4 regions of the Streptomyces sp. NPDC046821 genome follow, and region 2 is predicted to be linked to each of the others. Evidence: riboswitches for the same ligand, from Rfam matches in the RefSeq annotation. Region 2 holds a riboswitch; each other region holds the start of a gene.
What was found. A riboswitch is a leader RNA that binds a small molecule or an ion and turns the genes downstream of it on or off. The one in region 2 is predicted to bind cobalamin.

Region 1 (7,365 bases), on a different contig from region 2:
AGCAGGCTCTGCGCTTCGAGCGCCAGCCAGAACGTCGGCACGGCGGCCAGGACCAGGACGGAGAGCCGGGTGCCCACGTCCTTGCGCTTCTCCCGGTGCAGGGCCGCGTAGGTCGCGGCCGGGAACGCCACCAGAATCATGAACACCGAGGCCAGGACGACCAGTTCGAGGGTCTCCGGCAGCGCCTTGGCGATGCCGGACGTCACCGAGGTGTGGGTCGCGGTGGAGGTGCCCAGGTCACCGTGCAGGAGCCGGTCGAAGAAGGCCCACATCTGGCCGGGCAGCGACTGGTCGAGCCCGAGCTGGTGCTTGACCTGTGCGATCTGCGCGGCCGTCGCCGACTCACCGGCCGCGACCCGGGCCTCGTCGCCCGGAATCGCCTTGATCATCAGGAAGACGACCATCGCCAGGATGAAGACGGTCACGAGCGAGACGCCCAGCCTGCGCAGGAGGAACATCCCCCCGTTCCGCAGCGTGCTTGCCGAACTCATTTCAGCGTCACTCCTCGCAGCGAAAGGGGATAGACGGTCTGGCTGGCCTCGACCCCGGCGACGCGGCTGCTGACGGGCATCGGGGACCACAGCGTGTAGAGGTCGATCGCCGGGGCGTCCGCGTTGATCAGCGTCTGGACCTGGCGGTAGATGCCGCAGCGGGCGCTCGCGTCGGTCGTGGTGGACGCCTTGGCAAGCAGCGAGTGCACCTGGGGGTTCTTGTAGGCGGCCCGGTTGGTGGTGCCGATGTTGTCCGAGTCGTAGGCCTTGCGCAGGTAGATGCCGGTGTCCGGGCTGGGCGCGGTGTCCTGCAGCAGGGTCATTTCCGGGGTGGTGGACGGGTGGCTCAGCGAGGTGAGGTAGTCCGGGAACGTGATCGGTACGAGGTTCAGCTTCACGCCGATGCTGCGCAGCTCCGACTGGAACAGCGTCGCTTCCCTGACCTGTTCGCTGAACGAGGGCTGGAAGCGGAGCGTGAGGGTCGGATGGGGCTGTCCCGCGCTCTTCAGGAGCTCCTTCGCCTTGTTCAGGTCCTGCTTGAACGGCGGCGAGGTGACCTGGCACGGCATCGTCTGGGGCAGCGGGCCGTTCTCGACCACGCCCTCGCTCCGGCGGATCTTCGACAGCGCGTCGTCGTGGGGAAAGGCCAGCTGCAGCGCCTTCCGCACGTCCGGATTCGCCGTCGGCCCCTGGGCGGTGTTGAAGAAGATGTACGCCGCGTTGGGCACCTTCAGCCACTTCACGCTGACGCCGCCACCGCTGGAGTCCTCAAGGGCCTTGGCGTCCGGTGCCTGGAGGTCGATCGCCAAGTCGAGCTGTCCTGAACGGAGTTCGTCCCGCGCGGTCGCGCTCTCGGCGATCTGGTCGAAGACGATCTGCTTCGGCCGCTTGTCGTTGTACGCCCAGAAGCCGGCGAACCGGTCGACGCTCACCGGCACGGTGCCTTGGTTCACCTTGTACGGGCCGGAGCCGGCGTCGTGGGACTGCAGCCAGGACTGGCCGTTGTTGGTACCGGCGTGTGCGGAGACCAGCTTCTTCTCCAGCACGTAGACCTTGCTCAGATGCCCGAGGAACAGGGCGTCGGGTTGCTTCAGACTGATCGTGAGATGCGTGGCGTCGGTGACCGTCGTCGACTTGTAGTCCGCCAGGTCCGAGGCGATGCCCTGTCCGATCGACGCGTAGCGGTCGAAGCTGAACTTGACGTCGTCCGCCGTGAGTTCCGAGCCGTCGTGGAACTTGACGCCCGAGCGCAGCGTCACCTTCACCGCCGACGCGTCCGGGGTCAGCGCGAACGATCCGGCGAGGCTGCCGACCAGCTTGTTCGACCGGTCATAGGTGACGAGCGTGTCGTACAGGACGTCGTCGATCGTGTTGGTCTGGTTCTGGTCCGCGTGGATCGGGTCCAGGGTCTCCAACGGCTGCGGGTAGGCGATGTTCAGCGCGCCGGAGTTGTTCGCGGCACCGTCCTGGCCTCCGGCGCAGCCGGTGAGTACGAGCGAGGCTGTCGCGGCCACCGCCAGGATCCGGCCGGTGCGCGCACCCCCGAGGGCACCATTTCTCTTGGGCATTGCTCCCCAACTCCCTCTCATCTCAGGGTCACCGGGCGAAGGGACATCGGGAAGACGGTCTGGCTGCCCGTGACTCCCTTGAGCCCGTCGCGGTAGACGAGCGGGGCCTGGAGGGTGGCCACGTCGATCGCGGGCGCGTCGGCGTTGATGCGCCTCTGGACCTGCCGGTAGATGTCACAGCGGGCCTTCTCGCCCGTCGTGGTGGCGGCCTTCTCGAGCAGCGAGTCGACCTGCGCGTTGTGGTAGCCGGCACGGTTGGTGGTGCCGATCTTGGGCGAGCTGTACGCGGTGCGGAGGTAGATGCCCGGGTCGGGTTCCGGTGCGGTGTCGCCGACCAGCGCCATCTGCGGGATCGTGGACGGGCGGCTGAGCGAGGTGATGTAGTCCGGGAACGTGATCGGCGACAGGTTGAGGGTCACACCGATGCGGCGCAGATCGGACTGGTACAGCGTCGCTTCCTTGACCTGGTCGTTCAGCGAGGGCTGGAAGCGGAGCGTCAGGGTGAGGTGGGACTGTCCGGCGCTCTTCAGCAGCGCCTTCGCCTTGTTCAGGTCCTGCTTGAACGGTGCCTCGTCGGTCAGGCACGGGAGCGTCTGCGGCAGCGGTCCATTGCCGATCGTGCCGCGGTCGAAGCGGATGCGGGAAAGGCCGTCCGTGTAGTTGTAGGCGAGGCGCAGGGCCTTGCGCACGTCCGGGTTCGCCGTCGGGCCGGACGCCGTGTTGAAGAAGATGAAGTCGGCGTTGGGCACCGCGGCCCACGCCACCTTGAGGCCGTTCGCCTTCGCCGCGGTGTTGGCGTGGGCGTACTGCATGTTGAGCCCGATGTCGAGCTGTCCGGACGTGAGCTCGTCGAGCTTGGTCGAGCTCTCGGCGATCTGGTTCCAGATGATCTGCTTCGGCCGCTTGTCGTTGTAGGCCCAGAAATCGGCGAACCGGTCGACGCTCACCGGCACCGAGCCCTGATGGATCTTGTACGGCCCTGAGCCGGCGTCGTGCTCCCCGAGCCAGGCCTGTCCCTGGTCGGAACCGGCGTGGGCGGTGACCGTCTTCTCCGACAGGATGTACAGCTTGCTCAGGCTGCCGAGGAACAGCGCGTCAGGATGCTTCAGGTTGATCGTGAGATGAGTGTCGTCGGTGACCGTCGTCGACTTGTAGTTCGCCAGATGCGACGCGGTCCCCTGGCCGATCGATACGTAACGGTCGAAGCTGAACTTGACGTCCTTCGCGGTGAGCGTGGAACCGTCGTGGAACTTGACGCCGGAGCGCAGCGTCACCTTCACCGCCGACGCGTCCGGAGTCAGCGCGAACGAACTCGCGAGGCTCCCGACCAGCTTGTTCGAGGAGTTGTAAGCAAGCAACGTGTCGTAAAGGACATCGTCCATGAGGTTGGTCTGGTTCTGGTCCGCATGGATCGGATCCAGTGTCTGCAACGGCTGCGTGTAACCGACATTGATCGCGCCCGAATCACTTGACGCACTGTCAGCACCCCCTGCGCAGCCCGTCATTGTGAGCATCGCGGCAGCAGCCACGGGCAGGAGTCTTCCGAATCTCGCGCGATTGCTCGCACGCGTTTTCCTAGGCATAACGGCCAACCTTTCGTTCGCCATCAGGCATTCGCCTGGGCCGACGGATCGGCGGCGCTCCATCGCCGCTGGGCCAAAGGCGCGCAGCTTCGTGCCCCCGGAGCAGCGTTCGACGAAGCTCCGGGCACGCAGGTGCGCTGACCTGCCAATTAGGGGAATGCGCGGGCACGCACCTTTCGGCGCACGCGCCCACCGAGGGGCCTGAACGGCCTGCACCAGGCCGGACGGCCACTGGACCGACGTGTGAAGCCCCTGGCTGACACCGCGGGGGCCCTGTTATGGCCCAGTCGCATTCAGGAGGGGAAGTCCTTGGTACGAGCCCTCTGTCGGGACTCGGTATCCCAAATTAGAGCGACGCCGACCTGAGGTGTCAAGGGTCACATTCAACATTTGGTGCAGGCATGAATCAGGATCCGGTATCCCAGTTCCCCGCCTGCCGAACGCTCGATCCGCCCTGGTCCGGAGGGTGCCACGACCCCCGCGTACGGCGAGCCGGACAGGCTCCGAAACCGTGGTCTACGGGCGTCCACCACGACGGACGCGTGCGGGCGAACCATGAGGAGTGGGGGTCGCGAGGTCGGCACGCGACGGGTTCCGTGCACGCCCGGGCCGCACTGACACCTAGTCAGAAACGACCTCTGCTGGAACACTCGATCACCGGACGGATGCATGTGGCATCCACTTCGCCACCCCTCGGAGAGGCCCGCGTACCCGCCATCGTTCGCGGGGGAATCGCTGCCCTTGGGGTCAGCTGCCGCCCCGCCCGGGGGCCGCACGAGGAACGTGCCAGTCAGTTCATTCCGATCATTCCGAGCCGGGTGAAACTTGCGCCGATTGGGCTACGGTATCCCGTAGGAGGAGGTTGCAGACGTGCGCGACGGACGACAGGAAGGGCACGTCGTCGGCACGCGGAAGCGGCTGGCGCTCAGCGCGGAGTACACACCACTGCGCGACCAGGTGCGTGAGGTGGTGCGTGAGCGCATCGTCGAGGGGGGCTACCCCCCGGGTATGCGCATCGTGGAACGGGACCTCGCCGAGGAACTCGGGGTCTCCCGGCTGCCGGTGCGCGAGGCGCTGCGCATGTTGGAACGCGAGGGGTTCGTGTCGGTGGTCCCCCGGCGCGGGGTGATCGTCCGCGAGCTGACCCCGCACGACGTGGACCAACTCTTCGACGTACGCGAGGCGTTGGAGGTGCTGGTCGTCCGGCGCGTGACGGAGGGCGCCACCAAGGCGGACCTCCTGAGGCTCCGCCAGGTACTGGCCCGCGCCCGCAAAGCCATCGCGAACGGCAACGTCGCCGGAATCGGCCAGGCCAACGGGGACTTCCACGACGAGCTGATCCGCATCGCCCGCAACGACCTGCTCGCCGACATGCTCGAACCCCTTCAGGGCCGCATCCACTGGCTGCTCCGCCAGCACCACGACCCGGCCGAGCTGGTGGTCGAACACGCGGACCTCTACGAAGCGATCGCCTCCGGCGACCCGGACCGCGCGGCCGCCCGAGCCATGCGCCACGTACAGGTGAACCGGGACATCGCCACCCGCCTCCTCTTCGGAGCCGCGACCGGCCGCACTCCGGCGACGGGCTGAATTCCTGAGCCTGAGCTGCGTGGGGCATCGGTGGGGCGCCGGCCTGCGGGGTGAAGGGTGGGTCTTCGTGAGTCCCGCCCGCCCGGCCCGCCCGTAACTCCCCCTTGCTACGCTTCCCGTGCCTCTCGTGGGGGAAGCCGGTGGGAATCCGGCGCTGTCCCGCAACGGTGTGCGTGGCCCGCTTCGGTCACGCGAGTCCGGTCACCCTCGGCAGGTGTGCGACCCATCGAACGCTCGCCGTGGACTGCGAGCAGGGACCCCCAGAGCCCCCGGGCCCTTCTGGTGCCTGCGCGTTCCGCCGGCGGCACCGACCCGGAGGATGTGCGCCCGTCTTGCCCCGCACCACCACCCCCGCAGACGTCTCACCTGCGCGTATACCCGCCGCCCCGCTGGTCGTCGCGCTCGCGCTCGCGCTGGTCGTCTCGCTCGCCTGCGGGGTCGGACTCGGGGCTACGGGAATGAGCTGGGGGCAGGGGCTGCGGCTCATGTGGGCCGGGCTCAGCGGTGGGAATCTCGGCACAGGCGACTCGGCGGCTTACACCATCGTGTGGGAGATCCGCTTCCCACGGGTCGTGCTCGCGGCCGTGGTGGGCGCGGGGCTCGCCGCGGTCGGGGTCGCGGTGCAGGCGCTGGTGCGGAACGCCCTGGCCGACCCCTTCGTCCTCGGCATCTCCTCGGGCGCCGCCGTCGGCGCCAACGCGGTCATCCTGTTCGGCGCACTCGCCGGTTTCGGCATCTGGGCTCTCTCCTTCTCCGCCTTTCTGTCGGCCCTCGCCGCGACCCTCGTCGTCTACGTCGTGGCTCGCTCCCCGCTCGGTCTCAGCCCGCTGCGGCTCGTCCTGACCGGCACGGCGCTCGCCTACGGGTTCCAGGCCGTCACGACCGTCATGGTCTTCGGCGCCGAACGGGGTGAGGCGGCTCGCGCGGCGATGATGTGGCTGCTCGGCAGCCTCGGCGGGGCGACATGGCCGAAGGTGCCGCTGGCGGCGGTGACGGTTCTGGCCGGCTGGCTGTGGCTCAGGCTGCGGGCGGGTGCGCTCGACGCGCTCTCGATGGGTGACGAGACGGCGGCGATTCTGGGCGTGCCGCCCGACCGGCTGCGGCGTGAGCTGTTCGTCGTGACGGCGGCCGTGACGGGCACGGTCGTCGCCGTGAGCGGGGCGATCGGTTTCGTCGGGCTGATGGTTCCGCATCTCGTACGGATGCTCGTGGGCGCCTCGCACGTACGGGTGCTCGCGGTGGCGCCGCTCGCCGGGGCGGTGCTGCTCGTGTGGGCCGATGTGCTGTCGCGGTTGCTGCTCGCGCCTACGGAGCTGCCCGTAGGTGTGGTCACGGCCGCGCTCGGTGTACCCGCGTTCCTGCTGCTGATGCGGCGCGGCGGCCACGCGCTGACGGGACGCTGAGTTGGGGCGTCCCACCGACAGGTCCGTCACCGATGTTTGTTCCGGAGGAGAGTCGTGCGGCTTGCCGTAGAAGGCGTTTCGGTCGAGGTGGCGGGCGCGCGGCTCGTCGACGAGGTCACTCTCGACGTGCCCGCAGGAGCTTTCGTGGGGCTCGTCGGGCCCAACGGCAGCGGGAAGTCGACGTTGCTGCGCTGCGTCTACCGGGCACGGCGGCCCGACGCCGGAGTGGTCAGGGTCGACAGCGAGGACGTGCACCGCATGGCGCCCCGGGCAGCGGCACGCTTGCTCGCCGCGCTGCCGCAGGAGACAGCGGCCGACTTCGACTTCACCGTCACCGAGGTCGTCGCGATGGGGCGCCGGCCGCACCGCGAGCGCACCGCCGCGCGTGACCGGCAGATCTGCGAACAGGCGCTGGCCCGGGCCGGCGTCGCGCACCTCGCCTCGCGCGGCTTCCTGTCGCTGTCCGGTGGCGAGAAACAGCGGGTGCTCATCGCCCGCGCGCTCGCCCAGGAGCCGCGCGTCCTCGTCCTGGACGAGCCCACCAACCACCTCGACATAGCCCACCAGTTGGACGTGCTGCGCCGGGTACGTGCCGGCGGCCCGACGGTGCTCGCGGCCTTGCACGACCTCAATCTCGCCGCCGCGCACTGCGACGTGCTGCATGTACTGCACGGCGGGCGGGTCGTCGCCTCGGGCCCGCCGGACGAGGTCCTCTCACCGGGGCTGCTCG
Region 2 (7,365 bases):
GTTCCAGGTCCCGGGCCGGGCGCCCGGCCGGCCGCCGGTCGGCGGCGACCCGTTACGGTGGCCTGGCATCGGCGCCGCCGCGCTTTCCCCGTCCGACCAGGAGCATCCGTATGCCCGAGTCCGCCGTGACCGCACGCCCCGCACTGGCCAGGCCGGGCGCGGCGCCCGGCGACGTGGCCGCCGTGTGGTCCGTCGTGACGGGCATGTACGAGGCGTACGCCATCGGGGACCGCGCCCAGGTCGACGCGCGGCTCGACCCGGAGGCCACGATCTGGGACCCGGCGGACGAGAACCTGCTGCTCGGCAAGCCCGACCTGGACCGCGTACGGTCCGAGCGGCCGGCGGACGGTCCCGTGACCAGGAGTCCGCGCCCCTTCGACCCGGTCGTCGACGTCTTCGGCGACACGGCGGTCCTGCGGTACTGGCTGCGCGTCGCGTTCGAGCCCGGTCCGGACGGCGCCCCGCTGCGCCCCGAGCTGATCCGGAACACGGCAGTCCTGCACAGAGACCCCGAGGGCGGACGCTGGCTGATCGTGCACCTGCATGAGGACGTGCGGCAGGCGGGCGGGGTGCCGGACACGGGCCGTTAGCGGTTACGCGTCAACGAATGCGGGGCCGCTCTTACGGGTCAGCGACGAGGGTCAGCGCTTACGGGTCGCCACCAGGAGGCGGCACCTCGGGCTGCCGTCGCTCCGCTCGCCCAGCTCGGGCAGCGCCTGGAGAGCCACGTCGAATCCGGCCGCGTTCAGCTCTCTCCGTACGTCGCCCAGGCGGAAACCGCGGTAGTACATGACGAACGGCGGCCGCCACAGTGCGTTCCGCACGCGCATCGCGCCATCGAAGGCCAGCATCGCGAAGTAGCCGCGTGAGCCGGGCCGCGCGGGCGCCGGAAGCGGGAACGCGAAGCGGCCACCGGGCTTCAGTACGGAGTGGACCTGCGCGAACAGCTCGGGTCGCTGCCGGGGCAGGAAGTGCCCGAACGCCCCGAAGCTGACGACCAGGTCGAAGACCGGACCGAAGGGCAGGGCGAGCGCGTCGCCGCGCACCAGGTCCGCGCCGTCCCCGTACGCCGCGCGTCCCTCCGTCAACATGCCCGCACTGAAGTCGACCCCTACGGGTCGCTCGCGACACACCTGCCGCAGCACACCGAGCCCCGCGCCGGTCCCGCAGCACAGATCGAGCCCACGCCCGAACGGGCCGAGGCGATGCAGGGCGCGGGCAACAGGCGCGAGGATCACCTGTGGCGTCCGGAACGGCGTGAGGTCGAACTTGGGCGCGAGCAGGTCGTAGCCACGCTCGACGGAGGACAACGCCTGAACGGCGAGCTCCCGGACTGTGGGCCCTTCGGGTTCGAACATCGGGGTCAGCATAGGCCGGGGGCGGGTGTTTCGCGGTTGGGCGGCCGCTTCACCGGGGAGCGGGCGCCTTGCCGGGGGCTACGGGGGTTGGCAGCGGCCTCGCGGAGCGTCCTATCCGCCCCGCCGTCGACCTGGTCAGGTCGGGTACGCGCCGGGAAGAACTCCTTCTTCCTGAGAGCGAGTTGACGTTCCTGCGGCAGGTGCGGTCCGCGGTTCCCGTCGCATGAGGGGTGCGGACCTGGGTCGATCGGCGCGGCTGGATGCGTAATACTCACGGTATGGATTCGAGCATTACGCGTACCGGGGAACAGGCGGTTCGGGTGCGTAGGGCGACTGCCCGGGACGCCAAGCGGCTGACCCGGATCGTTCGCTCGTCCCGTGCCTACGAGGCTCCGTACGCGGCGATGGTGGACGGGTACCGGGTGGGTCCCGACTACATCGAGGCGCATCGTGTCTTCGTTGCCGTGGGACCGGAAGATCTGGCGCTCGGGTTCTATGCGCTCACGCTCGTGCCGCCGGAGCTCGACCTGATGTTCGTCGCCGACGCGGCGCAGGGCCTCGGTATCGGGCGGCTGCTCGTCGCCCACATGAAGGACGAGGCGCGCGCCGCCGGGCTCACCTCGGTCCGCGTCGTCTCCCACCCGCCTGCCGAGGGCTTCTACCTCGGCGTGGGCGCCGTACGGACCGGCACGGAGGCCGCGAATCCGCCCGCCGTGATGTGGGACCGGCCCGAATTGGCGTTTCCCATCGGGTGACGCGCCCCCGCCCACTGGCGCACACTCGGGGTGGACGAGGAGGCCGGTTTGGACAACGAGGTGCGTCACACCGACGAAGCCCGCGGCACCGACGCGATCCACGCGTTCGACGTGCTCATGGAGATCCCGCAAGGCTCCCGCAACAAGTACGAGATGGACCACGCCGTCGGCCGTATCAGGCTCGACCGGATGCTGTTCACCTCGACCCAGTACCCCGCCGACTACGGCTACATCGAGGGCACCCTCGGCAACGACGGCGACCCCCTGGACGCGCTCGTGCTGGTGGGTGATCCGACGTTCCCCGGCTGCACCGTCGAGTGCCGCGCGATCGGCATGTTCGTCATGCGGGACGAGAAGGGCATGGACGAGAAGGTCCTGTGCGTGCCCGCGCACGACCCGCGCTACGCCGGTGTGCGGGACATCGACGACATCTCCGAGTTCGACCGTCTGGAGATCACGCACTTCTTCGAGGTCTACAAGGACCTGGAACCCGGCAAGTCCGTCGAGGGCTCGCACTGGGAGGGCCGCGCGCTCACGTACGCGGAGATCGGTGCGGCGGTGCGGCGGGCGGCCGAGGCCGGGCAGGAGGGCTGACCTGACGTAGCACTGGCGGGCGGGAGCGGGGGCAAGGGCGGGTGTCGGGGCCACGTATCGGCGCCCCCGGCACGCTCACATAAGCGCCCGCGCCGTCAGTGCGCCCCGTCCGCCCCACACTGCTTCAACAACTCCCCCGTCGCCGCGTCCACGACCCGATAGCGCACGACCCTGCCCTCCTTCTCGCCCTCGACCACACCCGCCGCGCGCAGCAGCCGCAGCGCCTGCGAGACGGCCGGGTCGTTCATGCCCGTGGCCACGGCGAGATCCGAGACCGCCAGCGGACCGGCGCGGTACAGGGCGAGCAGCAGCGCGAGGCGCCGGGCGTCGGCGAGGAGCGAGAACCGGTCGGCCCAGGCGCGGACATGTCCGGGCTCACCGATGGCGGCGATGGCGTCGCAGACCCGGTGGCCGTCGATCGTGCGACGGCCGGCGCGCTCGGCGGGGACGAGATGCATGGGCACATCCTCGCAGCCACGGGTGTGATCTTGAATACCCGCGTACACCTACGCAACTGTGCAGCCTTGCAGGCGTCGCCGCCCGGCCTCTACTGTGGACGGGCCGTGGTGTTCGGGAATTCGGTGACAGTCCGTCAAGGACTCAGACCGAAGCGGCCCTCGCCACTGTGATCGGGCCCCGGGCCCCTCGGCAACGAGAGACCCGGGACGCCTCGCCCCGCGATGCCACTGGCCGCCACAAGCGACTGGGAAGGCAGGGGCGGACGCGGACACCCGTCAGCCAGGAGACCGGCCACGGCATCTCACGAAGTGATCCACGAGGTGCTGGAGCGTGATCGTATGACCCTGCCTGTAAAGGCTCCGAAGTCCCCCGCGTCCGGAAGCGGCGCGTTCGAATGGCGGCGCGAGGACACCGTCCGTACCGCCGGACTCCTCGCGGTGATAGCCGCACTCCATGTCGTCGCGTTCGGCGTCCTGTTCCTACTCGTCGTGCCCGAGCACTACGAGGTGGGGTCCAAGGCGTTCGGGATCGGCCTCGGCGTCACCGCGTACACCTTGGGGATGCGGCACGCGTTCGACGCCGACCACATCGCCGCGATCGACAACACCACCCGCAAGCTGATGGCCGACGGCAAACGCCCGGTGTCCGTGGGTTTCTGGTTCGCGCTCGGACACTCCAGCGTCGTGGTCGTGCTGGCCGCGCTCATCGCGGGCGGCACCGCGCTGGCCGGTCGGATCATGAACGAGGGGTCGGCCACCCATCAGACGCTCGGCGTCATGGGCACCACGATCTCCGGGTCGTTCCTGTACCTCATCGCGGCGCTCAACCTCGTCGCGCTCGTGGGGATCGTGCGGGTGTTCCGTGCGATGCGTGCGGGCTCGTACGACGAGAAGGAGCTCGAACAGCACCTGGATTCACGGGGGTTCATGAACCGGATCCTCGGTAAGTTCACCAGGTCCATCACGCGGCCGGGCCAGATGTACCCGCTCGGCTTCCTCTTCGGGCTCGGTTTCGACACGGCGACCGAGGTCACGCTGATGGTGATGGCGGGCAGCGGCGCGGCGGCCGGACTGCCCTGGTACGCGATCCTGTGCCTGCCGCTGCTGTTCGCCGCCGGCATGAGCCTGTTCGACACCCTGGACGGTACGTTCATGAACTTCGCGTACCAGTGGGCGTTCTCGAACCCCGTACGCAAGGTGTTCTACAACCTCGCCATCACCGGCCTGTCGATCGCCGTCGCGTTCCTGATCGGGACCATCGAGCTGGTGGGTGTCCTGCACGACAAGCTCGACCTGCGGGACGCGGTGACGAGCTGGATAGCGGGGCTCGACCTGGACAACGTCGGGTTCGTCATCGTGGGCCTCTTCGTCGTCGTGTGGGCGGTGGCCATCGCGTACTGGCGGCTCGCGAAGGTCGAGGAACGCTGGGCCCTGCGTTCCTGACCCATGGACCGCCGGGGGCCTCACTCGTAAAGTCGTGCGGGTGAGCGAAGCGAGCGTTCCCCCAGCGGCGTCCGCGCCGGCGGCGCCCCCGGCCGCCGTCACCGCGGCCCTCACGGTGCTCACGGTGGTGAGCGGCATCGTCGACGCGATCAGCTATCTGGGCCTCGACCATGTCTTCGCGGCGAACATGACGGGCAACGTCGTCATCATCGGCTTCGCCGCGGCCGGAGCCCCCGGGTTCTCCGTGGCGGGGTCGCTGACGTCGCTCGGCGCGTTCCTCGTGGGCGCGGTGTGCGCGGGGCGGCTGGCGGCGGCGTTCGCCGGGCGCTCCCGGGAGACGTGGATCCGCTCGGTCTTCGCCATCGAGGCGGTCATGCTCGGTGTGGCGTCGGCCATCGCGTTCGCCCGGCCCGGCCATGCGATGTACGCGCTCATCGCGGTCATCGCGTGGGCGATGGGGCTGCGCAACGCCACGGTCCGCAAGCTCGGGGTCCCCGAGATGACCACCACGGTCCTGACCATGACGCTGACGGGGCTCGCCGCGGACTCCTCGCTCGCCGGGGGCACCAATCCGCGGGCCGTGCTGCGGGTCGTCTCCGTGGCGGCGATGCTCGCGGGCGCCGGGGTGGGCGCGCTGCTCGTGCTGCACCACGGGCTCGGCTGGCCTCTTCTCGTCAGCGCCCTGCTCGTGACGGCCACGGGGGTCGCTTACCGCGAGAAGGGCGAGATGGCGAGCGGGGGCGGGAAGAAGAACGCGAACGGCGGCGGGGGCGGCCCCCGATCGGCCTAGTCCTGCGGGCGGCGTCCGCCCGCGCTCTCTAGCGTCCGGAGCAGGACCGCGGCATTCGGCCGCGGTGGCTCACGGAACGGGAGAGTCGCCGGATGTTCTGTCCCATAGCCACCGTCATGACGACGACCGCGTGCCTGACGGCGCTCGCGCCCGGGGCCGTCACAGCGCCGCAGCACCTGGCCGCCCGCTCTGTGACCGCGCCCGCCGCGATGACGGCTCCCGACGCGGTGACCGCTCCCGGCGCCGACGCCGGGTCCCCGCGCGACCCCGTGGGCCCGTCGGGCGACCGCATCTCCGCCAGTGGCTCGAGCACCGCGGAGGTGTTCCTCTCCCCGACGACCGTGTCGGCCTCGTCCACGGTCGAGATCACGGTGTCCTGTGGTCGCAGCGGCCAGGGCTCCATCACGGCCAGCTCCAGCGCCTTCGCCGAGGGCTCGGTCATGCTCCCCGCGAGCGGCGGAGGCCGAGGACAGGACGGTGGCCGTACGGAGTACCGGGGGATGGCCCGCCTGGCCGAGCCGAGCAGCTTGAGCGCGGCGGCCGGCTCCCAGTGGTCCGTCGTAGGTTCCTGCCCTGACGGAAGGCGGTGGAGCGCGCCGATGACGGTGAGGCACGACGTCCCGCGCGGCGCCCGCGCGGGAGTCGGCGGCAGCTCGGGCGGCGGCTTCGACCTGGGCCGGATCGGTTTCGGCGCGGCGCTCGCGGGCGGTGCCGCGTATCTGCTGTGGCGCAGGACGCGCGCCCCGCAGTCGAAGTGACGACCGAGGGTCGCGGCGGCCAACCCGATGCGGGGGCACGCGCCCGTTCCGAGTTACGTGGCCGATTCCACGTAACTCACGCTCTTACAGCGGTACTTCAAGAGGCTACGGGCGTGAACTGCACCGGCAGGGACTGCGGCCCCCGCGTGAACACGCCCTGCTCCACCAGGTCGAACCCGTCCGCGAGCCGCACGTCGGGCATCGCGTCGAGGAGCTGGCCGACGCCGATCTCGACCTCCGCCTTGGCCAGGAGCGCGCCGACGCAGAAGTGGCGTCCGAGCGCGAACGACAGGTGGTCGGCGGCGGCCGAGAACGCGTGCGTGGTGCTGAGGTCGTCGCGGAAGATGTCGAAGGTGTCGGGCCGCGCGTAGCGGTCCTCGTCGCGGTTGGCGGAGCCGATCAGGCACGTGACGGTGGCGCCCGCAGGAATCGTGCCGCCGGTCAGCTCCACGTCGGTCGCGGACTGGCGCATGATCATGTGGACCGGCGGCGTGTAGCGCAGGGTCTCGGCGAAGGCGCGGGCGATCAGCGTGCGGTCCTCGCGGACGGCGGCGAGCTGCTCGGGGTGGGTGAGCAGGTTGGCGAAGATGCTGGCGATGGCCTTGTCGGTGGTCTCACCGCCGGCCGCGAGCAGCAGGCTGCAGAAGGCCTTGATGTCCTCGTCGCTCATGCGGACACCGTCGACCTCGGCGGCGCACAGCGCGGACAGCAGGTCGTCGCCGAGGTTGTCCCGGCGCTGCCGGATGACCGGGATCATGTAGTCGGCGAACTCGACGCGGGTACGTTCACCTGCCGCCGCCACGTCGGGGTCGCCGGCCAGGTTGCCGAGGAACGCGATGACGGTGGTGTACCAGCCGTGGAAGCGTGCGTGGTCGGCCTTGTCCAGGCCCAGCATGTCGGCGATCACGTTGACCGGGAAGCGGGTCGCGTACGCGTCCACGAGGTCGACGGAGCCGGTGGCACGGAACGTGTCGATCAGTTCACGCGAATTGCGCTCGATGACCGGCAGGAACTTCTCCTGGAGGTCGCTCCCCCTGAAAGCGGGCGCCACCAGAGCGCGGCGCACCGCGTGCTCACGGCCGCTGAGCTGCAGGATCGTGCGGCCGTGCACCGGCTCGATCTGCCAGTTGTAGTTGTCGGTGGTGAACTCCGACTCCTTGTCCTTGAAGACGCGCTCGACATCGGCGTACCGCGAGATGACGTAACTCT
Region 3 (7,365 bases), on a different contig from region 2:
AGACCTCGGCCTGCTGCGGGGTCGCCTCGTCCTTGTCCTTGGGGGCCTTGGAGAGCGCCTGGAACTTCTTGTACGTCTCCATGGCGGCGGCGACCTTGGGGTCGGCGAGGTTGGAGACGTACTTGTCGCCGTCCTTCTTGACGAGTTCGGCGCCCTCACCGATGGTCAGGCCGACGAAGTGGTACCAGTTCTGGCCGGGCAGGTAGAGCGGCTCGGCGCCGGTCTTCTTGCCGATGGTCTGGAGGTCCTTGTAGAACTCGTCGCGCGTCTTGGGGGTGTCCTTGATGCCGGCGTCGGCCCAGATCTTCTTGTTGTAGATGACGACGCGGTTCACCACGAACCAGGGGGCGGCGTACTGCTTGCCGTCCGAGACTGCGGACTTGTTCATCGACTCGGCCCAGTCGGCGCCGATCGACGACTTGAGGTCACCGAGGTCGGCGAGGCCGCCGGTCTTGGCGTAGGCGGGGGTCTGGGTGTTGCCGACCTCGAAGACGTCCGGCGGGTTCTGCTCGGAGAGGGCGGTGGTGAGCTTCTGCTGGATGCCGTTCCACTGCTGGACCTCGAACTTCAGCTTCGCGCCGGTCTTCTTCTCGAAGGCCGCCGTCACGTCCTTCTGCCAGGTGTCCGGCGTCGAGCCGTCCATGGCCCACACCGTGAGCGTCTGCCCCTTGTACCCGTCGGGCCCCACCTTGCCGCCACTGTCGCTCTTGGCGCCGCCGCCACCGCCGCCGCACGCCGCGATCGAGACCACCATGCCCGCGACACCGATGGCCGCAATGAGCTTGCGCTTCACGTCACCCTCCTCAGGGATGAAAGCAACCGCCCGCCCACAACGACGCATACGACGAACAGAACGAACTCGACGCGGTACTGCACGTGGGACTGGGACCTGGTCTTTAATGGTGTAGACCAGTACGGGGAGCTTGGCCTAGACCTTTAGGGGTGTCAAGGGTGCGCAAGAAGGGCTTCGGCGTCCGTTATCGGACCGACACCTGAGGCAGCACGACCCTCCTGGGCAGGGCCGTGCCACGATGTGACCCGCGAACAGACGGAGGTGCCGGTGACGGCAGCACCACAGGAGCCGGGAAGGCAGATCATGGGCACCCATGCGGGAAGCGGCGGAACCGACGCCGGCGGCGCCACGACGGCGGAGACACCGGCAGCGGGCCGCACCGCGCGCGTGCCCAAGTACTACCGCCTGAAGAGGCACTTGCTGGACATGACCGAGACGCTGCCCCCGGGCACCCCGGTCCCGCCCGAGCGCACCCTCGCCGCAGAGTTCGACACCTCCCGCACGACCGTGCGCCAGGCCCTCCAGGAGCTGGTCGTCGAGGGCCGCCTGGAGCGCATCCAGGGCAAGGGCACGTTCGTCGCCAAGCCCAAGGTCTCGCAGGCGCTGCAACTGACCTCGTACACCGAGGACATGCGCGCCCAGGGCCTGGAACCCACGTCCCAGCTCCTGGACATCGGCTATGTCACGGCGGACGACACCCTCGCCGGGCTCCTCGACATCAGTACGGGCGGCAGGGTGCTGCGCATCGAGCGGCTGCGTCTCGCGAGCGGTGAGCCGATGGCCATCGAGACGACGCATCTGTCGGCCAAGCGCTTCCCGGCGCTGCGCCGCTCGCTCGTCAAGTACACGTCCCTCTACACGGCGCTGGCCGAGGTCTACGACGTACGCCTGGCCGAGGCCGAGGAGACCATCGAGACGTCACTCGCCACCCCGCGCGAGGCGGGTCTGCTCGGTACGGACGTGGGGCTGCCGATGCTGATGCTGTCGCGCCACTCGATCGACGGCGCGGGCCAGCCCGTCGAGTGGGTGCGCTCGGTGTACCGGGGCGACCGCTACAAGTTCGTGGCCCGCCTGAAGAGGCCTACGGACTGAGGCGGTTCACGGGCTGAGGTGGCCGCCGGGCTGAAGAACCTGCCGGACCAGCACCTCTGACGTACCGACACGTCACCCTTTGACACGACTCGATCATGTCCGCTATTCGGACGGGGTTTCCAAACAGCGAGATCGTCCCCTAAATTTTTCGATCGTTAAAGGTGAGATAAGCAAGCGGAGATCGGCGAGGGGACGGGAGCCGCAAGATGTCGGATGCGCCTGAAGTGAGACGGCCGGTGGTCACACCGGTCCGCGTGGTCATCGCCCTGTGCCTCGTCGCGCCGTTCGTGGCGATGCTCTGGGTCAGCTCGTACGCGAAGGTCGACCCGGCCTTCCTCGGCATCCCGTTCTTCTACTGGTACCAGATGCTCTGGGTGCTCATCTCCACCGCGCTGACGATGATCGCGTACAAGCTCTGGCAGCGTGACCAGCGCTCCCGGAACGCGGGGGGCAAGGCATGAAAACCGGAGTCAACGGCGTCGCGCTCGGCGTCTTCATCTTCTTCTTCATCGCCGTCACGGTGATGGGCTTCCTGGCCGCGCGCTGGCGCAGGTCCGACAACGAGCAGAGCCTCGACGAATGGGGCCTGGGCGGACGGTCGTTCGGCACCTGGGTCACGTGGTTCCTGCTCGGCGGCGACCTCTACACCGCGTACACGTTCGTCGCCGTCCCCGCGGCGATCTACGCGGCCGGTGCCGCCGGCTTCTTCGCCGTGCCGTACACGATCCTCGTGTACCCGCTGATCTTCACGTTCCTGCCGCGTCTGTGGTCGGTCTCGCACAAGCACGGCTACGTGACGACCTCCGACTTCGTGCGCGGACGCTTCGGTTCCAAGGGACTTTCCCTGGCGGTCGCCGTCACCGGCATCCTCGCCACGATGCCGTACATCGCGCTCCAGCTCGTCGGCATCCAGGCCGTCCTCGACGTCATGGGCGTCGGCGGTGACGAGTCGACGAACTGGTTCGTCAAGGACCTGCCGCTGCTCATCGCGTTCGCCGTGCTGGCCGCGTACACGTACTCGTCGGGCCTGCGGGCGCCCGCGCTGATCGCGTTCGTGAAGGACGGCCTGATCTACCTGGTCATCGCCGTCGCGATCATCTACATCCCGATCAAGCTGGGCGGCTTCGACGCCATCTTCCACGCGGCGAACGAGAAGTTCTCGGCCACGAATCCCGCGACGGGCAAGCCGGTGGGCGCGCTCGCCCCGGCTCCGGCCGGGCAGTGGACGTACGCGACGCTCGCCCTGGGCAGCGCGCTCGCGCTCTTCATGTATCCGCACTCGATCACCGCGACGCTGTCCTCACGCAGCCGCAACGTGATCCGCCGCAACACCACGATCCTGCCGCTGTACTCCCTGATGCTGGGCCTGCTCGCGCTGCTCGGCTTCATGGCGATCGCGGCCGGGATCAAGGTGCAGAACGGTCAGCTGGCGATCCCGCAGCTCTTCGAGAACATGTTCCCGGACTGGTTCACGGGCGTCGCGTTCGCGGCCATCGGCATCGGCGCGCTGGTCCCTGCGGCCATCATGTCCATCGCGGCCGCGAACCTGTTCACGCGCAACATCTACAAGGACTTCCTGAAGCCGGACGCGACCCCCGAGCAGGAGACCAAGGTCTCCAAGCTGGTCTCGCTCCTGGTGAAGGTGGGCGCGCTCGCGTTCGTCCTCACCATGGACAAGACGGTCGCCATCAACTTCCAGCTCCTGGGCGGCATCTGGATCCTGCAGACCATGCCCTCGCTCGTCGGCGGCCTGTTCACGCGCTGGTTCCACCGCTGGGCGCTGCTCGCCGGCTGGGCGGTCGGCATGGTCTACGGCACGCTCGCCGCGTACGGAGTCGCGTCGCCGACGCAGAAGCATTTCGGTGGCAGCGCCAAGGAGATCCCGGGCATCGGCGAGATCGGCTACATCGGCCTCACCGCGTTCGTGCTGAACGTCGTGGTGACCGTCGTCCTCACCGTTCTCCTCAAGGCCTTCAAGGCCCCCGAGGGCGTCGACGAGACCTCGCCGGCCGACTACACGGCGGACGCGGGCGACGCGGGCGTCATGGACACGCTGCCGGAGGCGACGGCGGGAGCGGGCGGGCACTGATCTCCCCAACTCCCCCAAGTACGTTGACGGGCCGCCCGATTCCTCCGGCGGCCCGTCTGCGTATCGGGGCCCTGAGGGCTCACGAGCCCCCGTAGAGGTCCTTCCTGACCCGCTGGGCCGCCGCGGCGGCGGAGGAGAGCGTCAGGGCCCTGTCCGTGCCCGCTCCGACCGTCACCAGGACGCCGCCGACGCGGAGTTCGACCTCGTAGTGCGGGGTGCCGTCGTGCTCGTCGTCGCCCGTCGTGCGTGTGGTCTCCAGGAACGCCTCGTCGCCCAACTCGGGGAGGGGACGGGCCTCGTGGTGTTCAACGACCGGAGCGGCCTCGGTGTCCACGGTGACGCGGGCGCACGACTCGTGAAGGGCGCGCCGCAGTTCGAGGTACCGGCCGGCCCGCGCGGCCGGCATCGAGACGAGGCGCTCGAAGACGTAGGGGTTGCCGTCGCCGGTCGCGGCGGGGTCGGGGCGGACGGTGCGCTCGGCGCTGGCGCCGGTCATGCGGATCAGTTCCCCGCGCGCGTCCCGGCCGGCCGCGCACGCGCCCCAGTCACCTCCGCCGAAGTGCCGGTCGAAGAGGCCGAGGGAGATCTCGTTCGCCTTCGCGTGCTTGCCGATGGCCTCGGGCGGCAGGAGGGCGGAACCCAACTCGGCGTCCGTGAAGAGCTTTGCGGGGTCGGCGGAGCCGTCGACGCCGGGGGCCGAGGCGGCGACGTCGGGCACTGAGCCGTCAGCGCCGGGCACCGAACCGTCGGCACCAGTGGCCGCGGAAGGCCGCTTCCCCGCGCCCTCGCCGGGCGCCCCGTCCCCGCCGTTCCCGCACCCCGCGAGCAGCATCACCAGTACCGCCGCACAGCCCGTTCCCCGCCCCCGCACCGCGCCTCCCCCTGCTCGGCCACCAGTTCGGCAGCCACCCTAGTCGACACAAGATGTGGGGCTGCGTTTCACGGCCAACACAAGATGTATGCTCGTGCTCGCTGTCGTCGCAGGGGAATCCGGTGCAAGTCCGGAACTGTCCCGCAACGGTGTACGTATGCGCGCATACGTGAGTCCGAGGACCTGTCGACAGCCCCGCCCGAGCCGTCCGGCCCGGGTGTGACAGACGTCCGGGTCTCGTGGAGTGGGCCGGTGACACGGGCTCCGCCATGCCCCCGTGCCCTCCTCCCCCAAGGCCCAGAGCCGAGCGAGGGAGAGCCCCACGTGACCATCGCGCCCGCCGAACCGGCCTCAGCGCAGTCCGAGTCGGAGGACAGCCCGGGAACCGCGCTGCTGCGCACCCTGACCGAGCTGACCGCCGATCTCCCCGACGCCGACCCCGGCCGGGTCGCCGCCGCCGCGCTGCGCGGCCGGTCCGCCGCAGCCGACGAGGCCGAGCTGCGCTCGCTCGCCACGGAGGCGGCCGCGGGGCTCATCTCCGAGGACCCGGCGTACTCGAAGCTCGCCGCCCGGCTCCTGACGATCAGCGTCGCCGCCGAGGCCGCCTCGCAGGGCGTCACGTCGTTCTCCGAGTCGGTCGCGGTGGGCCACCGCGAGGGCCTGATCGCGGACCGTACGGCCGAGTTCGTGACGCTCCACGCCGCGCGGCTCGACGCCCTGATCGACCCGGCCGGCGACGACCGCTTCGGCTACTTCGGTCTGCGCACCCTGCACAGCCGCTACCTGCTGCGCCACCCGATCACCCGCCAGGTCGTCGAGACCCCCCAGCACTTCATGCTCCGCGTCGCGTGCGGTCTCGCCGAGGACGAGTCGGTCCGCGCGCTCGACGAAGTGGCCGCCCTGTACGGCCTGATGAGCCGCCTCGACTACCTGCCGTCGTCGCCGACGCTCTTCAACTCCGGCACCCGGCACCCCCAGATGTCGTCCTGCTACCTCCTCGACTCGCCCCTCGACGAGCTGGACTCCATCTACGACCGCTACCACCAGGTGGCCCGCCTCTCGAAGCACGCGGGCGGCATCGGCCTCTCGTACTCCCGTATCCGCTCGCGCGGTTCGCTGATCCGGGGCACGAACGGGCACTCCAACGGCATCGTGCCGTTCCTCAAGACCCTCGACGCGTCCGTGGCGGCCGTGAACCAGGGCGGCCGGCGCAAGGGCGCCGCGGCCGTCTACCTGGAGACCTGGCACTCCGACATCGAGGAGTTCCTGGAGCTGCGGGACAACACCGGTGAGGACGCCCGGCGCACGCACAACCTCAACCTCGCGCACTGGATCCCGGACGAGTTCATGCGCCGCGTGAACGCCGACGAGTCGTGGTCGCTGTTCTCGCCGGCCGACGTGCCCGAGCTGGTCGACCTGTGGGGCGACGAGTTCGACGCCGCGTACCGCAAGGCCGAGGCCGAGGGGAAGGCCCGGAAGACCATCCCCGCGCGGGACCTGTACGGCCGCATGATGCGTACCCTCGCGCAGACCGGCAACGGCTGGCTGACCTTCAAGGACGCCGCCAACCGCACCGCCAACCAGACGGCGGAGCCGGGCAACGTCGTCCACTCGTCGAACCTGTGCACCGAGATCCTGGAGGTCACGGACGACGGCGAGACGGCCGTGTGCAACCTGGGTTCGGTGAACCTCGGCGCCTTTGTGATCGACGGTGACATCGACTGGCAGCGCCTCGACGAGACCGTCCGCACGGCCGTCACGTTCCTCGACCGCGTCGTCGACATCAACTTCTACCCGAGCGGGCAGGCCGGCCGCTCCAACGCCAAGTGGCGTCCGGTGGGCCTGGGCGCGATGGGCCTCCAGGACGTCTTCTTCCAGCTGAAGCTGCCGTTCGACTCCCCCGAGGCCCGCGCCCTGTCGACGCGGATCGCCGAGCGCATCATGCTCGCCGCGTACGAGGCGTCCGCCGACCTGGCCGAGCGCAACGGACCGCTCCCCGCGTGGGAGAAGACCCGTACCGCGCGCGGTGTCCTGCACCCCGACCACTACGGCGTCGAGCCTGTCTGGCCTGAGCGCTGGGCGGCGCTGCGGGAGCGGATCGCCGCGACCGGGATGCGTAACTCGCTGCTCCTCGCGATCGCGCCGACCGCGACGATCGCGTCCATCGCGGGCGTCTACGAGTGCATCGAGCCGCAGGTCTCCAACCTCTTCAAGCGCGAGACGCTGTCCGGCGAGTTCCTCCAGGTCAACTCCTACCTGGTGGCGGAGCTGAAGCGGCTCGGCGTGTGGGACGCGCAGACCCGCGAGGCGCTGCGCGAGTCCAACGGCTCGGTGCAGGGCTTCACCTGGGTCCCGCAGGACGTGCGCGACCTGTACCGCACGGCGTGGGAGATCCCGCAGCGCGGCCTCATCGATATGGCGGCGGCCCGTACGCCGTTCCTCGACCAGGCGCAGTCCCTGAACCTCTTCATGGAGACGCCCACCATCGGCAAGCTCTCGTCGATGTACGCGTACGCCTGG
Region 4 (7,365 bases), on a different contig from region 2:
GCTCCGGCGGCATCGGCGGCTCCCGCTAAGGAGACTGAAGGATGTTCGGATATCGCGTCCCCTCACCCGATCAGGCAATGCTGATCTCGGGTGGCAGGCGGGGACTTGGGGGAGCGCCGTTCCGGGTGGTGACCGGGCACGGGAAGTTCGTCCTGCCTGTCTTCCGCAAGACCCGCTTCCTCTCCCTGGCCATGTCGGAGGCCGAGGTCGTCGAGAAGTGCGTGACCCGGCAGGGCATCTCCCTGACCGTGCGCGCCGTCATCGCCTTCAAGGTCGGCAACGACGTGGAGAGCATCGTCAACGCCGGGCAGCGGTTCCTCTCCGACCAGGACCAGATGTCGGTCCTCACCGGGCGGATCTTCGCCGGTCACCTGCGCTCCATCATCGGCTCGATGACGGTCGAGGAGATCGTCACCGAGCGCCAGAAGCTGGCCGCCGAGGTGCTCGACACCTCGAAGGCCGAGATGGCGAAGATCGGCCTGATCGTGGACTCGCTCCAGATCCAGTCCATCGACGACGGCGCGACCGGCTACATCGACGCGATGTCGGCCCCGCACAAGGCCGCGATCCAGCGGCAGGCCCAGATCGCCCAGGCGCAGGCCACCCAGGCCGCTTCCCAGGCCGAGCAGGAGGCCCAGCGCAACCAGGCCGAGTACGCCCGGCAGACCGCCGTCGTCCAGGCCCAGTACAAGGCCGAGATCGACCGCGCCCAGGCGGCGGCCGCCCAGGCCGGTCCGCTCGCGCAGGCGCACGCCGAGCAGGAAGTGCTCACGGCGCAGACCGAACTGGCCGAGCGCGCGGCCGAGCTGCGCCAGCAGCAGCTGGTCGCCGAGGTCGTGAAGCCCGCCGAGGCCGACGCCGAGCGGATCCGCGTGATGGCGATCGCCGAGGCCGAGCGGATGAAGATCCAGGCCGAGGCGGCGGCGTCGTACGACCGGGTCGCGCTCGACCGGATGCTGATCGACCAGCTGCCGCAGATCGTGAAGGAGGCGGCGAGCGGTCTCGCGGGCGCCAACGTCAACGTCCTCAACGGCGCGGACGGCCTCGGCGAGATCGCGGCCGGGCTCGTCGGCCAGGGCCTGACCATCCTCGACTCGGTCCGCCGCAACCTCGGCGCGCCCGACGGCGAGACGAGGCAGCCGGGCGGCGAGATCCAGCGCTACCTGGGCGGGGCGTCGAGCCCGGTCGACGGCGGCGGGAACGGTACGAAGCGGTCGGGTGACGACGGGCCGGTGGACATCCGGTAGCGGATTCCGTCCGGAGGATCGTCTCGGCTGTCCTCCGGAAGATCGTCCCGAAGGGGGCGGGGCACAGGTTGCCCCGCCCCCTTCGGGCACCCCTGAGGCACCCCTGAGTGGCCGGAATACGTGCCGGTACAGTGTGCGGGTCGTCCTCATGCCCGCGCGGGGGGAAGCCGGTGCGAATCCGGCGCTGACCCGCAACCGTGAACCACGCTCGTGGTGAGCCGGAATGCCTCGTGCGGTGCGTGACCGGCTCGTGTCATCGGCGCTCGCCGGTGGCCGGCACCGTCGAGGCATACGGAGCCGGAGCCGCCCGGTACCCGTGTGTGCCGTGCCGCCCGGCTCCCCGCAGGGAGAGGCACCCGCCCCACCATGAACATTCGCCGCACCGCCGCGCTCGTCGGCGCGACCGTCGTGATCGGCGCCGCCTGTGCGCCCGCCGCGGTCGCGGACAGCGCCTCGCCCTCCCCCAAGGTCGTCGTCCCGTCCGGCCTCTACGGCACCTCCGACCCGACGTACGACGGTGTCTGGCGGCAGTCGCTCGCGCTGCTCGCGCAGGACACGATGGGCGTGAAGCCCGCGTCGAAGGCTGTCGACTGGCTGACCGGGCAGCAGTGCGCGAACGGCGGTTTCGCCGCGTTCCGCTCCGACGCCGGCAAGGCCTGCGACGCCAAGACGCCCCTCGACTCCAACAGCACGGCCGTCGCCGTGCAGGCCCTCGCCGCGCTCGGCGGCCACGACGCCGAAATAGGCAAGGCCGTGAAGTGGCTGAAGTCCGTCGAGGCCAAGGGCGGCGGCTGGGGCTACATGCCGGGCGGGGCGGCCGACGCCAACTCCACGTCCGTCGTGATCGGCGCGCTCACCGCCGCCGGCGAGAAGGTCACGGACGCGCAGGCCGCGCTCGTGAAGCTGTCGATCCCCTGCACCAAGGGCGACAAGGACAGCGGCGCGTTCGCGTACCAGCCCGACAAGAAGGGCAAGCTCGCGGCCAACGCGGACGCCACGGCGGCCGGTGTGCTCGGCGGTCTCGGCAAGGGCCTGGCGCCGGTCGCCGGGAAGTCGGCCGGTGCCCCGACCTGCAAGGCCGGTACGCCGGACGCCGCTCAGGCGGCCGAGAACGGCGCCGCCTACCTGACCGGCGAGCTGGCCAAGGACCACCACCTCATGTCCGCGATGCCGGGCGCCGAGGCCCAGCCGGACTACGGCAACACGGCCGACGCGGTCACCGCGCTCGCCGCCGCCGGCCACCACGACGAGGCCGCCGGCGCCCTGACCTGGCTGGAGAAGAACTCCGCGAAGTGGGCCGAGCAGAGCGGCCCGGCCGCCTACGCCCAGCTGATCCTCGCCTCCCACGCGGCCGGCGCCGACCCGCGTGACTTCGGCGGCACCGACCTGGTGAAGGCCCTGAACGCGACCGGTCCCGCGCCGGTCACGAAGGCCGACGCCCAGGCCGCGAAGAAGGACGAGAAGAGGAGCGGCGGCCTGAGCGTCTGGTACATCGTCGCCGTCGCGGCCGTCGCCGGTATCGGCATCGGCTTCCTGTTCAGCGGCCGCAAGAAGCAGCAGCTGTGAGCAGCCGCCGACGCCTGCCCGTCCTGGCCCTCGCCCTGGGAGCGCTGCTCGCGCTCCTGGCCGGCGCGGGCCAGGCCCAGGCAACCGGTTACCGCTACTGGTCCTTCTGGGACCGCGACGGGGACAAGTGGGTCTACGCGACCCAGGGGCCGTCGACCGCGCGTCCCTCGGACGGTGATGTCGAGGGGTTCCGGTTCTCGGTGAGCGAGGACTCGCAGAGTGCGGCGAAGCCGCGCGGGACGGCGAAGTTCGCGTCGATCTGCGCGGACACCCCGGCGCGGGCCGGCGAGAAGCGCGTCGCGCTCGTCATCGACCCCGGTGTCGCGCAGGACGCGCCGTCCGGTGAGACGCCGCCGGAGCCGCGTACCGCGTGCGCGCGGGTCGCGGACGACGCGACCACCGCGGACGCGCTCGCCGCCGTCGCGAAACCGCTGCGCTACGACAACCAGGCCCTGCTGTGCGCGATCTCCGGCTACCCGAAGACGGGGTGCGGTGAGCAGGTGTCCACGTCCAAGGACAAGGGCGCGGGCAAGGGCGCGGACACGGGTTCGGTGAAGGCCGAGAAGCCGCGTGCGACCGTCGCGGAGTCGGGCGGCGGTGGTCCCGCCGTCGGTCTGATCGCCGGCGGTGGCGCCGTCGTCGTGCTCGGCGCGGCCGCCGTGTGGCAGGCCCGCCGCCGGCGCGGCTGACCCGATGAGCGGCACCGGATCGGAGACCGAGGGCGCGGGGCTTTCCGTACGTCCCCTGCCCCTGGCGGCGCCCCGCGCCCACCGCTCGAACGCGCTGCATCCCGGCGCGTGGTGGCTCTGGGCGCTCGGGCTCGGCACGGCGGCGTCCCGGACGACGAATCCGCTGCTGCTCGCGCTGCTCGTCGGAGTGGCCGGGTATGTGGTGGCGGTGCGGCGCACGTCGGCGCCGTGGGCGCGGTCGTACGGGGCGTTCGTGAAGCTGGGGCTCACGGTGATCGTGATCCGGCTGGTGTTCGCGGTGGTGCTCGGGTCGCCGATCCCGGGCACGCACGTCCTCGTGACGCTGCCCGAGGTGCCGCTGCCCGCGTGGGCGCAGGGCGTGCGGATCGGGGGCCAGGTCACCGTCGAGGGCCTGGTGTTCGCGCTGTACGACGGGCTGAAGCTGGCAGCGCTGCTGATCTGCGTGGGCGCGGCGAACGCGCTCGCGAGCCCGGCCCGGCTGCTCAAGTCGCTGCCGGGCGCGCTGTACGAGGTCGGGGTCGCGGTCGTCGTCGCGATGACGTTCGCGCCGAACCTGATCGCCGATGTGCGAAGGATGCGCGCCGCCCGTCGGCTGAGGGGCCGGCCCGACCGCGGTCTGCGCGGCCTGGTGCAGGTCGGACTCCCGGTCCTGGAAGGCGCGTTGGAGCGGTCGGTCGCGCTGGCCGCCGCGATGGACGCGCGGGGGTACGGCCGTACGGTCGAGGTGTCCCCCGCCGTGCGGCGCGCGACCGCCGTCCTGACGCTCGGCGGGCTCGTCGGGGTCTGCGCCGGCACGTACGGGCTGCTCACCGCGGACGGGCGGTACGGGATGCCGGTGCTGCTCGCCGGGGTCGCGGCCGCGCTCGGCGGGCTCTGGCTCGGCGGGCGCCGCTCGCTCCGCACCCGGTACCGGCCCGACTCGTGGGGTGTGCGGGCGTGGCTCGTCGCCGCGTCGGGGGCGGCCGTCGCCGCCGTCATGATCCGGACCGGTTCCTACGATCCCGGAGCCCTCGCGCCGGGTGTCGTGCCGCTGGCCGCGCCCGCGCTGCCGCTGTGGCCGGCGGCCGGGGTGCTGCTCGGGCTGCTGCCCGCGTTCGTGGCGCCCGCGCCGCCGCTCGCCGAAACGCCCTCGAAGGAGGCCTCATGATCCGGTTCGAGGACGTCTCGGTGACGTACGACGGTTCCGCGACACCGACTGTCAGCCGTGTCGAACTCGACGTGCCCGAGGGCGAGTTGGTGCTCCTCGTCGGCCCTTCGGGGGTCGGCAAGTCGACGCTGCTCGGCGCGGTGAGCGGGCTCGTTCCGCACTTCACCGGGGGCACGCTCAGCGGCCGGGTCACGGTGGCCGGCCGGGACACCCGTACGCACAAGCCGCGTGAACTCGCCGACGTGGTGGGCACGGTGGGGCAGGACCCGCTGTCCCACTTCGTCACCGACACGGTCGAGGACGAGCTCGCGTACGGCATGGAGTCGCTGGGGCTCGCGCCCGCCGTGATGCGGCGGCGCGTCGAGGAGACCCTCGACCTGCTGGGCCTCGCGGAGCTTCGCGACCGGCCCATCTCGACGCTCTCCGGCGGGCAGCAGCAGCGCGTCGCGATCGGCTCCGTCCTCACCCCGCACCCGCGCGTCCTGGTTCTCGACGAACCGACGTCCGCGCTCGACCCCGCCGCCGCCGAGGAAGTCCTCGCGGTGATCCAGCGCCTCGTCCACGACCTCGGCACGACGGTCCTCATGGCCGAGCACCGGCTTGAACGCGTCGTTCAGTACGCGGACCAGGTCGCGCTCCTGCCCGGCCCCGGCGAACGTCTCCGACTCGGCGCCCCCGCCGAGATCATGGCCGTGTCCCCGGTGTTCCCGCCGGTGGTGGACCTGGGCCGGCTCGCGGGCTGGTCACCGCTGCCACTGACGGTGCGGGACGCGCGGCGGCGGTCGGGGGAGCTACGGGAGCGCCTGGCCGGGCACGAACCCCGCGAGCCGGAGACCCCCGCCCCCTCCCCCGCGCCGCGCAAGTCGCTTCTGCGCCGCGCCCGTAAGACCGAGAGCGTGGAGACTTCCGTCGCCGAGGTCAGCGGGCTCGCGGTGCGCCGGGGCCGAGTCGAAGCGCTACGCCGCGTGGACCTGTCGGTCGCGCCCGGCGAGATCGTCGCCCTGATGGGCCGCAACGGCGCCGGGAAGTCGACCCTGCTGTCCACCCTCGTGGGTCTGGTCCGCCCGTCGTCCGGCACGGCCCTGGTCGGCGGCGCGGTCCCGCACCGCACGGGCCCACGCGACCTGATCCGCCGCGTCGGCCTCGTCCCGCAGGAACCACGCGACCTGCTGTACGCGGACACGGTCGCCGCCGAGTGCGCGGCCGCGGACCAGGACGCGGGCGCCGATCCGGGCACCTGCCGGGCGCTGGTCTCCCAACTCCTGCCGGGCATCGCGGACGGCACCCACCCCCGTGACCTCTCGGAGGGCCAGCGCCTCACGCTCGCGCTGGCGATCGTGCTGACGGCGCGCCCGCCGCTGCTCCTGCTCGACGAGCCGACCCGAGGCCTGGACTACGCGGCGAAGGCCCGCCTGGTCACGGTGTTGCGCGGGCTCGCGTCGGAGGGCCACGCCGTGGTCCTGGCCACGCACGACGTGGAACTGGCCGCCGAACTGTCACACCGCGTGGCGGTCCTGGCCGACGGCGAGATAGTCGCGGACGGCCCCACTCCGGAAGTGGTCGTGGCCTCCCCCGCGTTCTCACCCCAGGTCGCGAAAATCCTGGCCCCCGGCAAGTGGCTGACGGTGACCCAGATCCGCGAAGCGCTGGCCGCGACGGAGGAGCCTGCGCCCGCCGCAACGGAGGCCGCCGGGACGCAAGCCACCGCTACAGAAGAGCCCCAGGCAGAAGCCACCGCCACGCCAGACATCGCGACCGGCCCCTCCGCGACGGAGGACGACGCATGACCGCGCACCCCCAGCCGCACCCCCAAGCGCGCGCCATCCGGCTCGGCCCCCGCTCCGTGATCGCCCTGCTCCTCGTCGGCGCCATAGGCGTCGCCGCCTTCGGGTGGCCGCTGCTTGCCGGGCCGTCGTCGCAGATCAGTGCTCACGCGCAGGACGCGCCCTGGCTGTTCGCCGGGTTGCTCGTGCTGCTTGTCGGTGTGGTCGCGGCGGCCGTGTCGGACGGTGGGGTCGGGCCGAAGGCGGTCGCGATGCTGGGCGTGCTGGCCGCGACGGGCGCCGCGCTGCGGCCGATCGGGGCGGGCACCGCGGGCATCGAGCCGATGTTCTTCCTGATGGTGCTGAGCGGGCGGGTGCTCGGGCCGGGGTTCGGCTTCGTCCTCGGCTCGGTGACCATGTTCGCGTCCGCTCTGCTCACCGGCGGGGTCGGCCCGTGGATGCCGTTCCAGATGCTGGCGATGGGCTGGTTCACGATGGGCGCGGGCCTGCTGCCGGGCCCGGACCGGCTGCGCGGCCGCGCCGAGGTGCTGATGCTGGCCGCGTACGGGTTCTTCGCCGCGTTCGCGTACGGCACGGTCATGAATCTGTCCGGCTGGCCGTTCCTGAACTCGCTGTCGTCGAGCGTCGCGTTCCAGCCGGGCGCCCCGCTGCACGAGAACCTGGTCCGCTTCCTCGCCTACTGCATGGCCACGTCGCTGGGCTGGGACCTGGGACGCGCGGTCATCACCGTCGTCCTGACCCTCACCGTCGGCCCCGCGCTGCTGCGGGCGCTGCGGCGGGCCACGCGCCGCGCCGCGTTCGAGGTGCCCGTCACCTTCGGGGACACCAAGCCATAGGTACGTACGACGGAAGCGGCGCCCTCCCCCCGTGGGAGGGCGCCGCTTCCGTCGTATCCGCCGCCGGATTACAGC

Region 1: it holds a riboswitch for cobalamin, as region 2 does, so the genes downstream of both, ABZ893_RS07360 (iron ABC transporter permease) here and ABZ893_RS14265 (HoxN/HupN/NixA family nickel/cobalt transporter) in region 2, are expected to answer to the same signal.
Region 3: it holds a riboswitch for cobalamin, as region 2 does, so the genes downstream of both, ABZ893_RS29905 (ribonucleoside-diphosphate reductase subunit alpha) here and ABZ893_RS14265 (HoxN/HupN/NixA family nickel/cobalt transporter) in region 2, are expected to answer to the same signal.
Region 4: it holds a riboswitch for cobalamin, as region 2 does, so the genes downstream of both, ABZ893_RS20040 (prenyltransferase/squalene oxidase repeat-containing protein) here and ABZ893_RS14265 (HoxN/HupN/NixA family nickel/cobalt transporter) in region 2, are expected to answer to the same signal.

What each region holds. Positions count from the first base shown of each region.
Region 1 covers NZ_JBEYYB010000003.1:174,065-181,429, reverse strand. The annotation lists gene ABZ893_RS07380 (ABC transporter permease) at 1-491, opposite strand, end outside; gene ABZ893_RS07375 (ABC transporter substrate-binding protein) at 488-2,059, opposite strand; gene ABZ893_RS07370 (ABC transporter substrate-binding protein) at 2,077-3,441, opposite strand; gene ABZ893_RS07365 (GntR family transcriptional regulator) at 4,513-5,232, shown strand; cobalamin riboswitch at 5,332-5,460, shown strand; gene ABZ893_RS07360 (iron ABC transporter permease) at 5,607-6,635, shown strand; gene ABZ893_RS07355 (ABC transporter ATP-binding protein) at 6,690-7,365, shown strand, end outside.
Region 2 covers NZ_JBEYYB010000006.1:278,578-285,942, forward strand. The annotation lists gene ABZ893_RS14240 (DUF4440 domain-containing protein) at 111-590, shown strand; gene ABZ893_RS14245 (class I SAM-dependent methyltransferase) at 642-1,358, opposite strand; gene ABZ893_RS14250 (GNAT family N-acetyltransferase) at 1,637-2,113, shown strand; gene ABZ893_RS14255 (inorganic diphosphatase) at 2,231-2,707, shown strand; gene ABZ893_RS14260 (metalloregulator ArsR/SmtB family transcription factor) at 2,803-3,165, opposite strand; cobalamin riboswitch at 3,255-3,477, shown strand; gene ABZ893_RS14265 (HoxN/HupN/NixA family nickel/cobalt transporter) at 3,505-4,608, shown strand; gene ABZ893_RS14270 (YoaK family protein) at 4,724-5,398, shown strand; gene ABZ893_RS14275 (hypothetical protein) at 5,515-6,156, shown strand; gene ABZ893_RS14280 (cytochrome P450) at 6,254-7,365, opposite strand, start outside.
Region 3 covers NZ_JBEYYB010000016.1:30,481-37,845, forward strand. The annotation lists gene ABZ893_RS29880 (extracellular solute-binding protein) at 1-793, opposite strand, end outside; gene ABZ893_RS29885 (GntR family transcriptional regulator) at 1,097-1,885, shown strand; gene ABZ893_RS29890 (DUF3311 domain-containing protein) at 2,092-2,346, shown strand; gene mctP (monocarboxylate uptake permease MctP) at 2,343-3,974, shown strand; gene ABZ893_RS29900 (hypothetical protein) at 4,054-4,845, opposite strand; cobalamin riboswitch at 4,917-5,051, shown strand; gene ABZ893_RS29905 (ribonucleoside-diphosphate reductase subunit alpha) at 5,170-7,365, shown strand, end outside.
Region 4 covers NZ_JBEYYB010000009.1:196,466-203,830, reverse strand. The annotation lists gene ABZ893_RS20050 (hypothetical protein) at 1-29, shown strand, start outside; gene ABZ893_RS20045 (SPFH domain-containing protein) at 42-1,247, shown strand; cobalamin riboswitch at 1,378-1,497, shown strand; gene ABZ893_RS20040 (prenyltransferase/squalene oxidase repeat-containing protein) at 1,614-2,813, shown strand; gene ABZ893_RS20035 (SCO2322 family protein) at 2,810-3,502, shown strand; gene ABZ893_RS20030 (CbiQ family ECF transporter T component) at 3,507-4,670, shown strand; gene ABZ893_RS20025 (ATP-binding cassette domain-containing protein) at 4,667-6,457, shown strand; gene ABZ893_RS20020 (ECF transporter S component) at 6,454-7,290, shown strand; gene ABZ893_RS20015 (steroid 3-ketoacyl-CoA thiolase) at 7,359-7,365, opposite strand, start outside.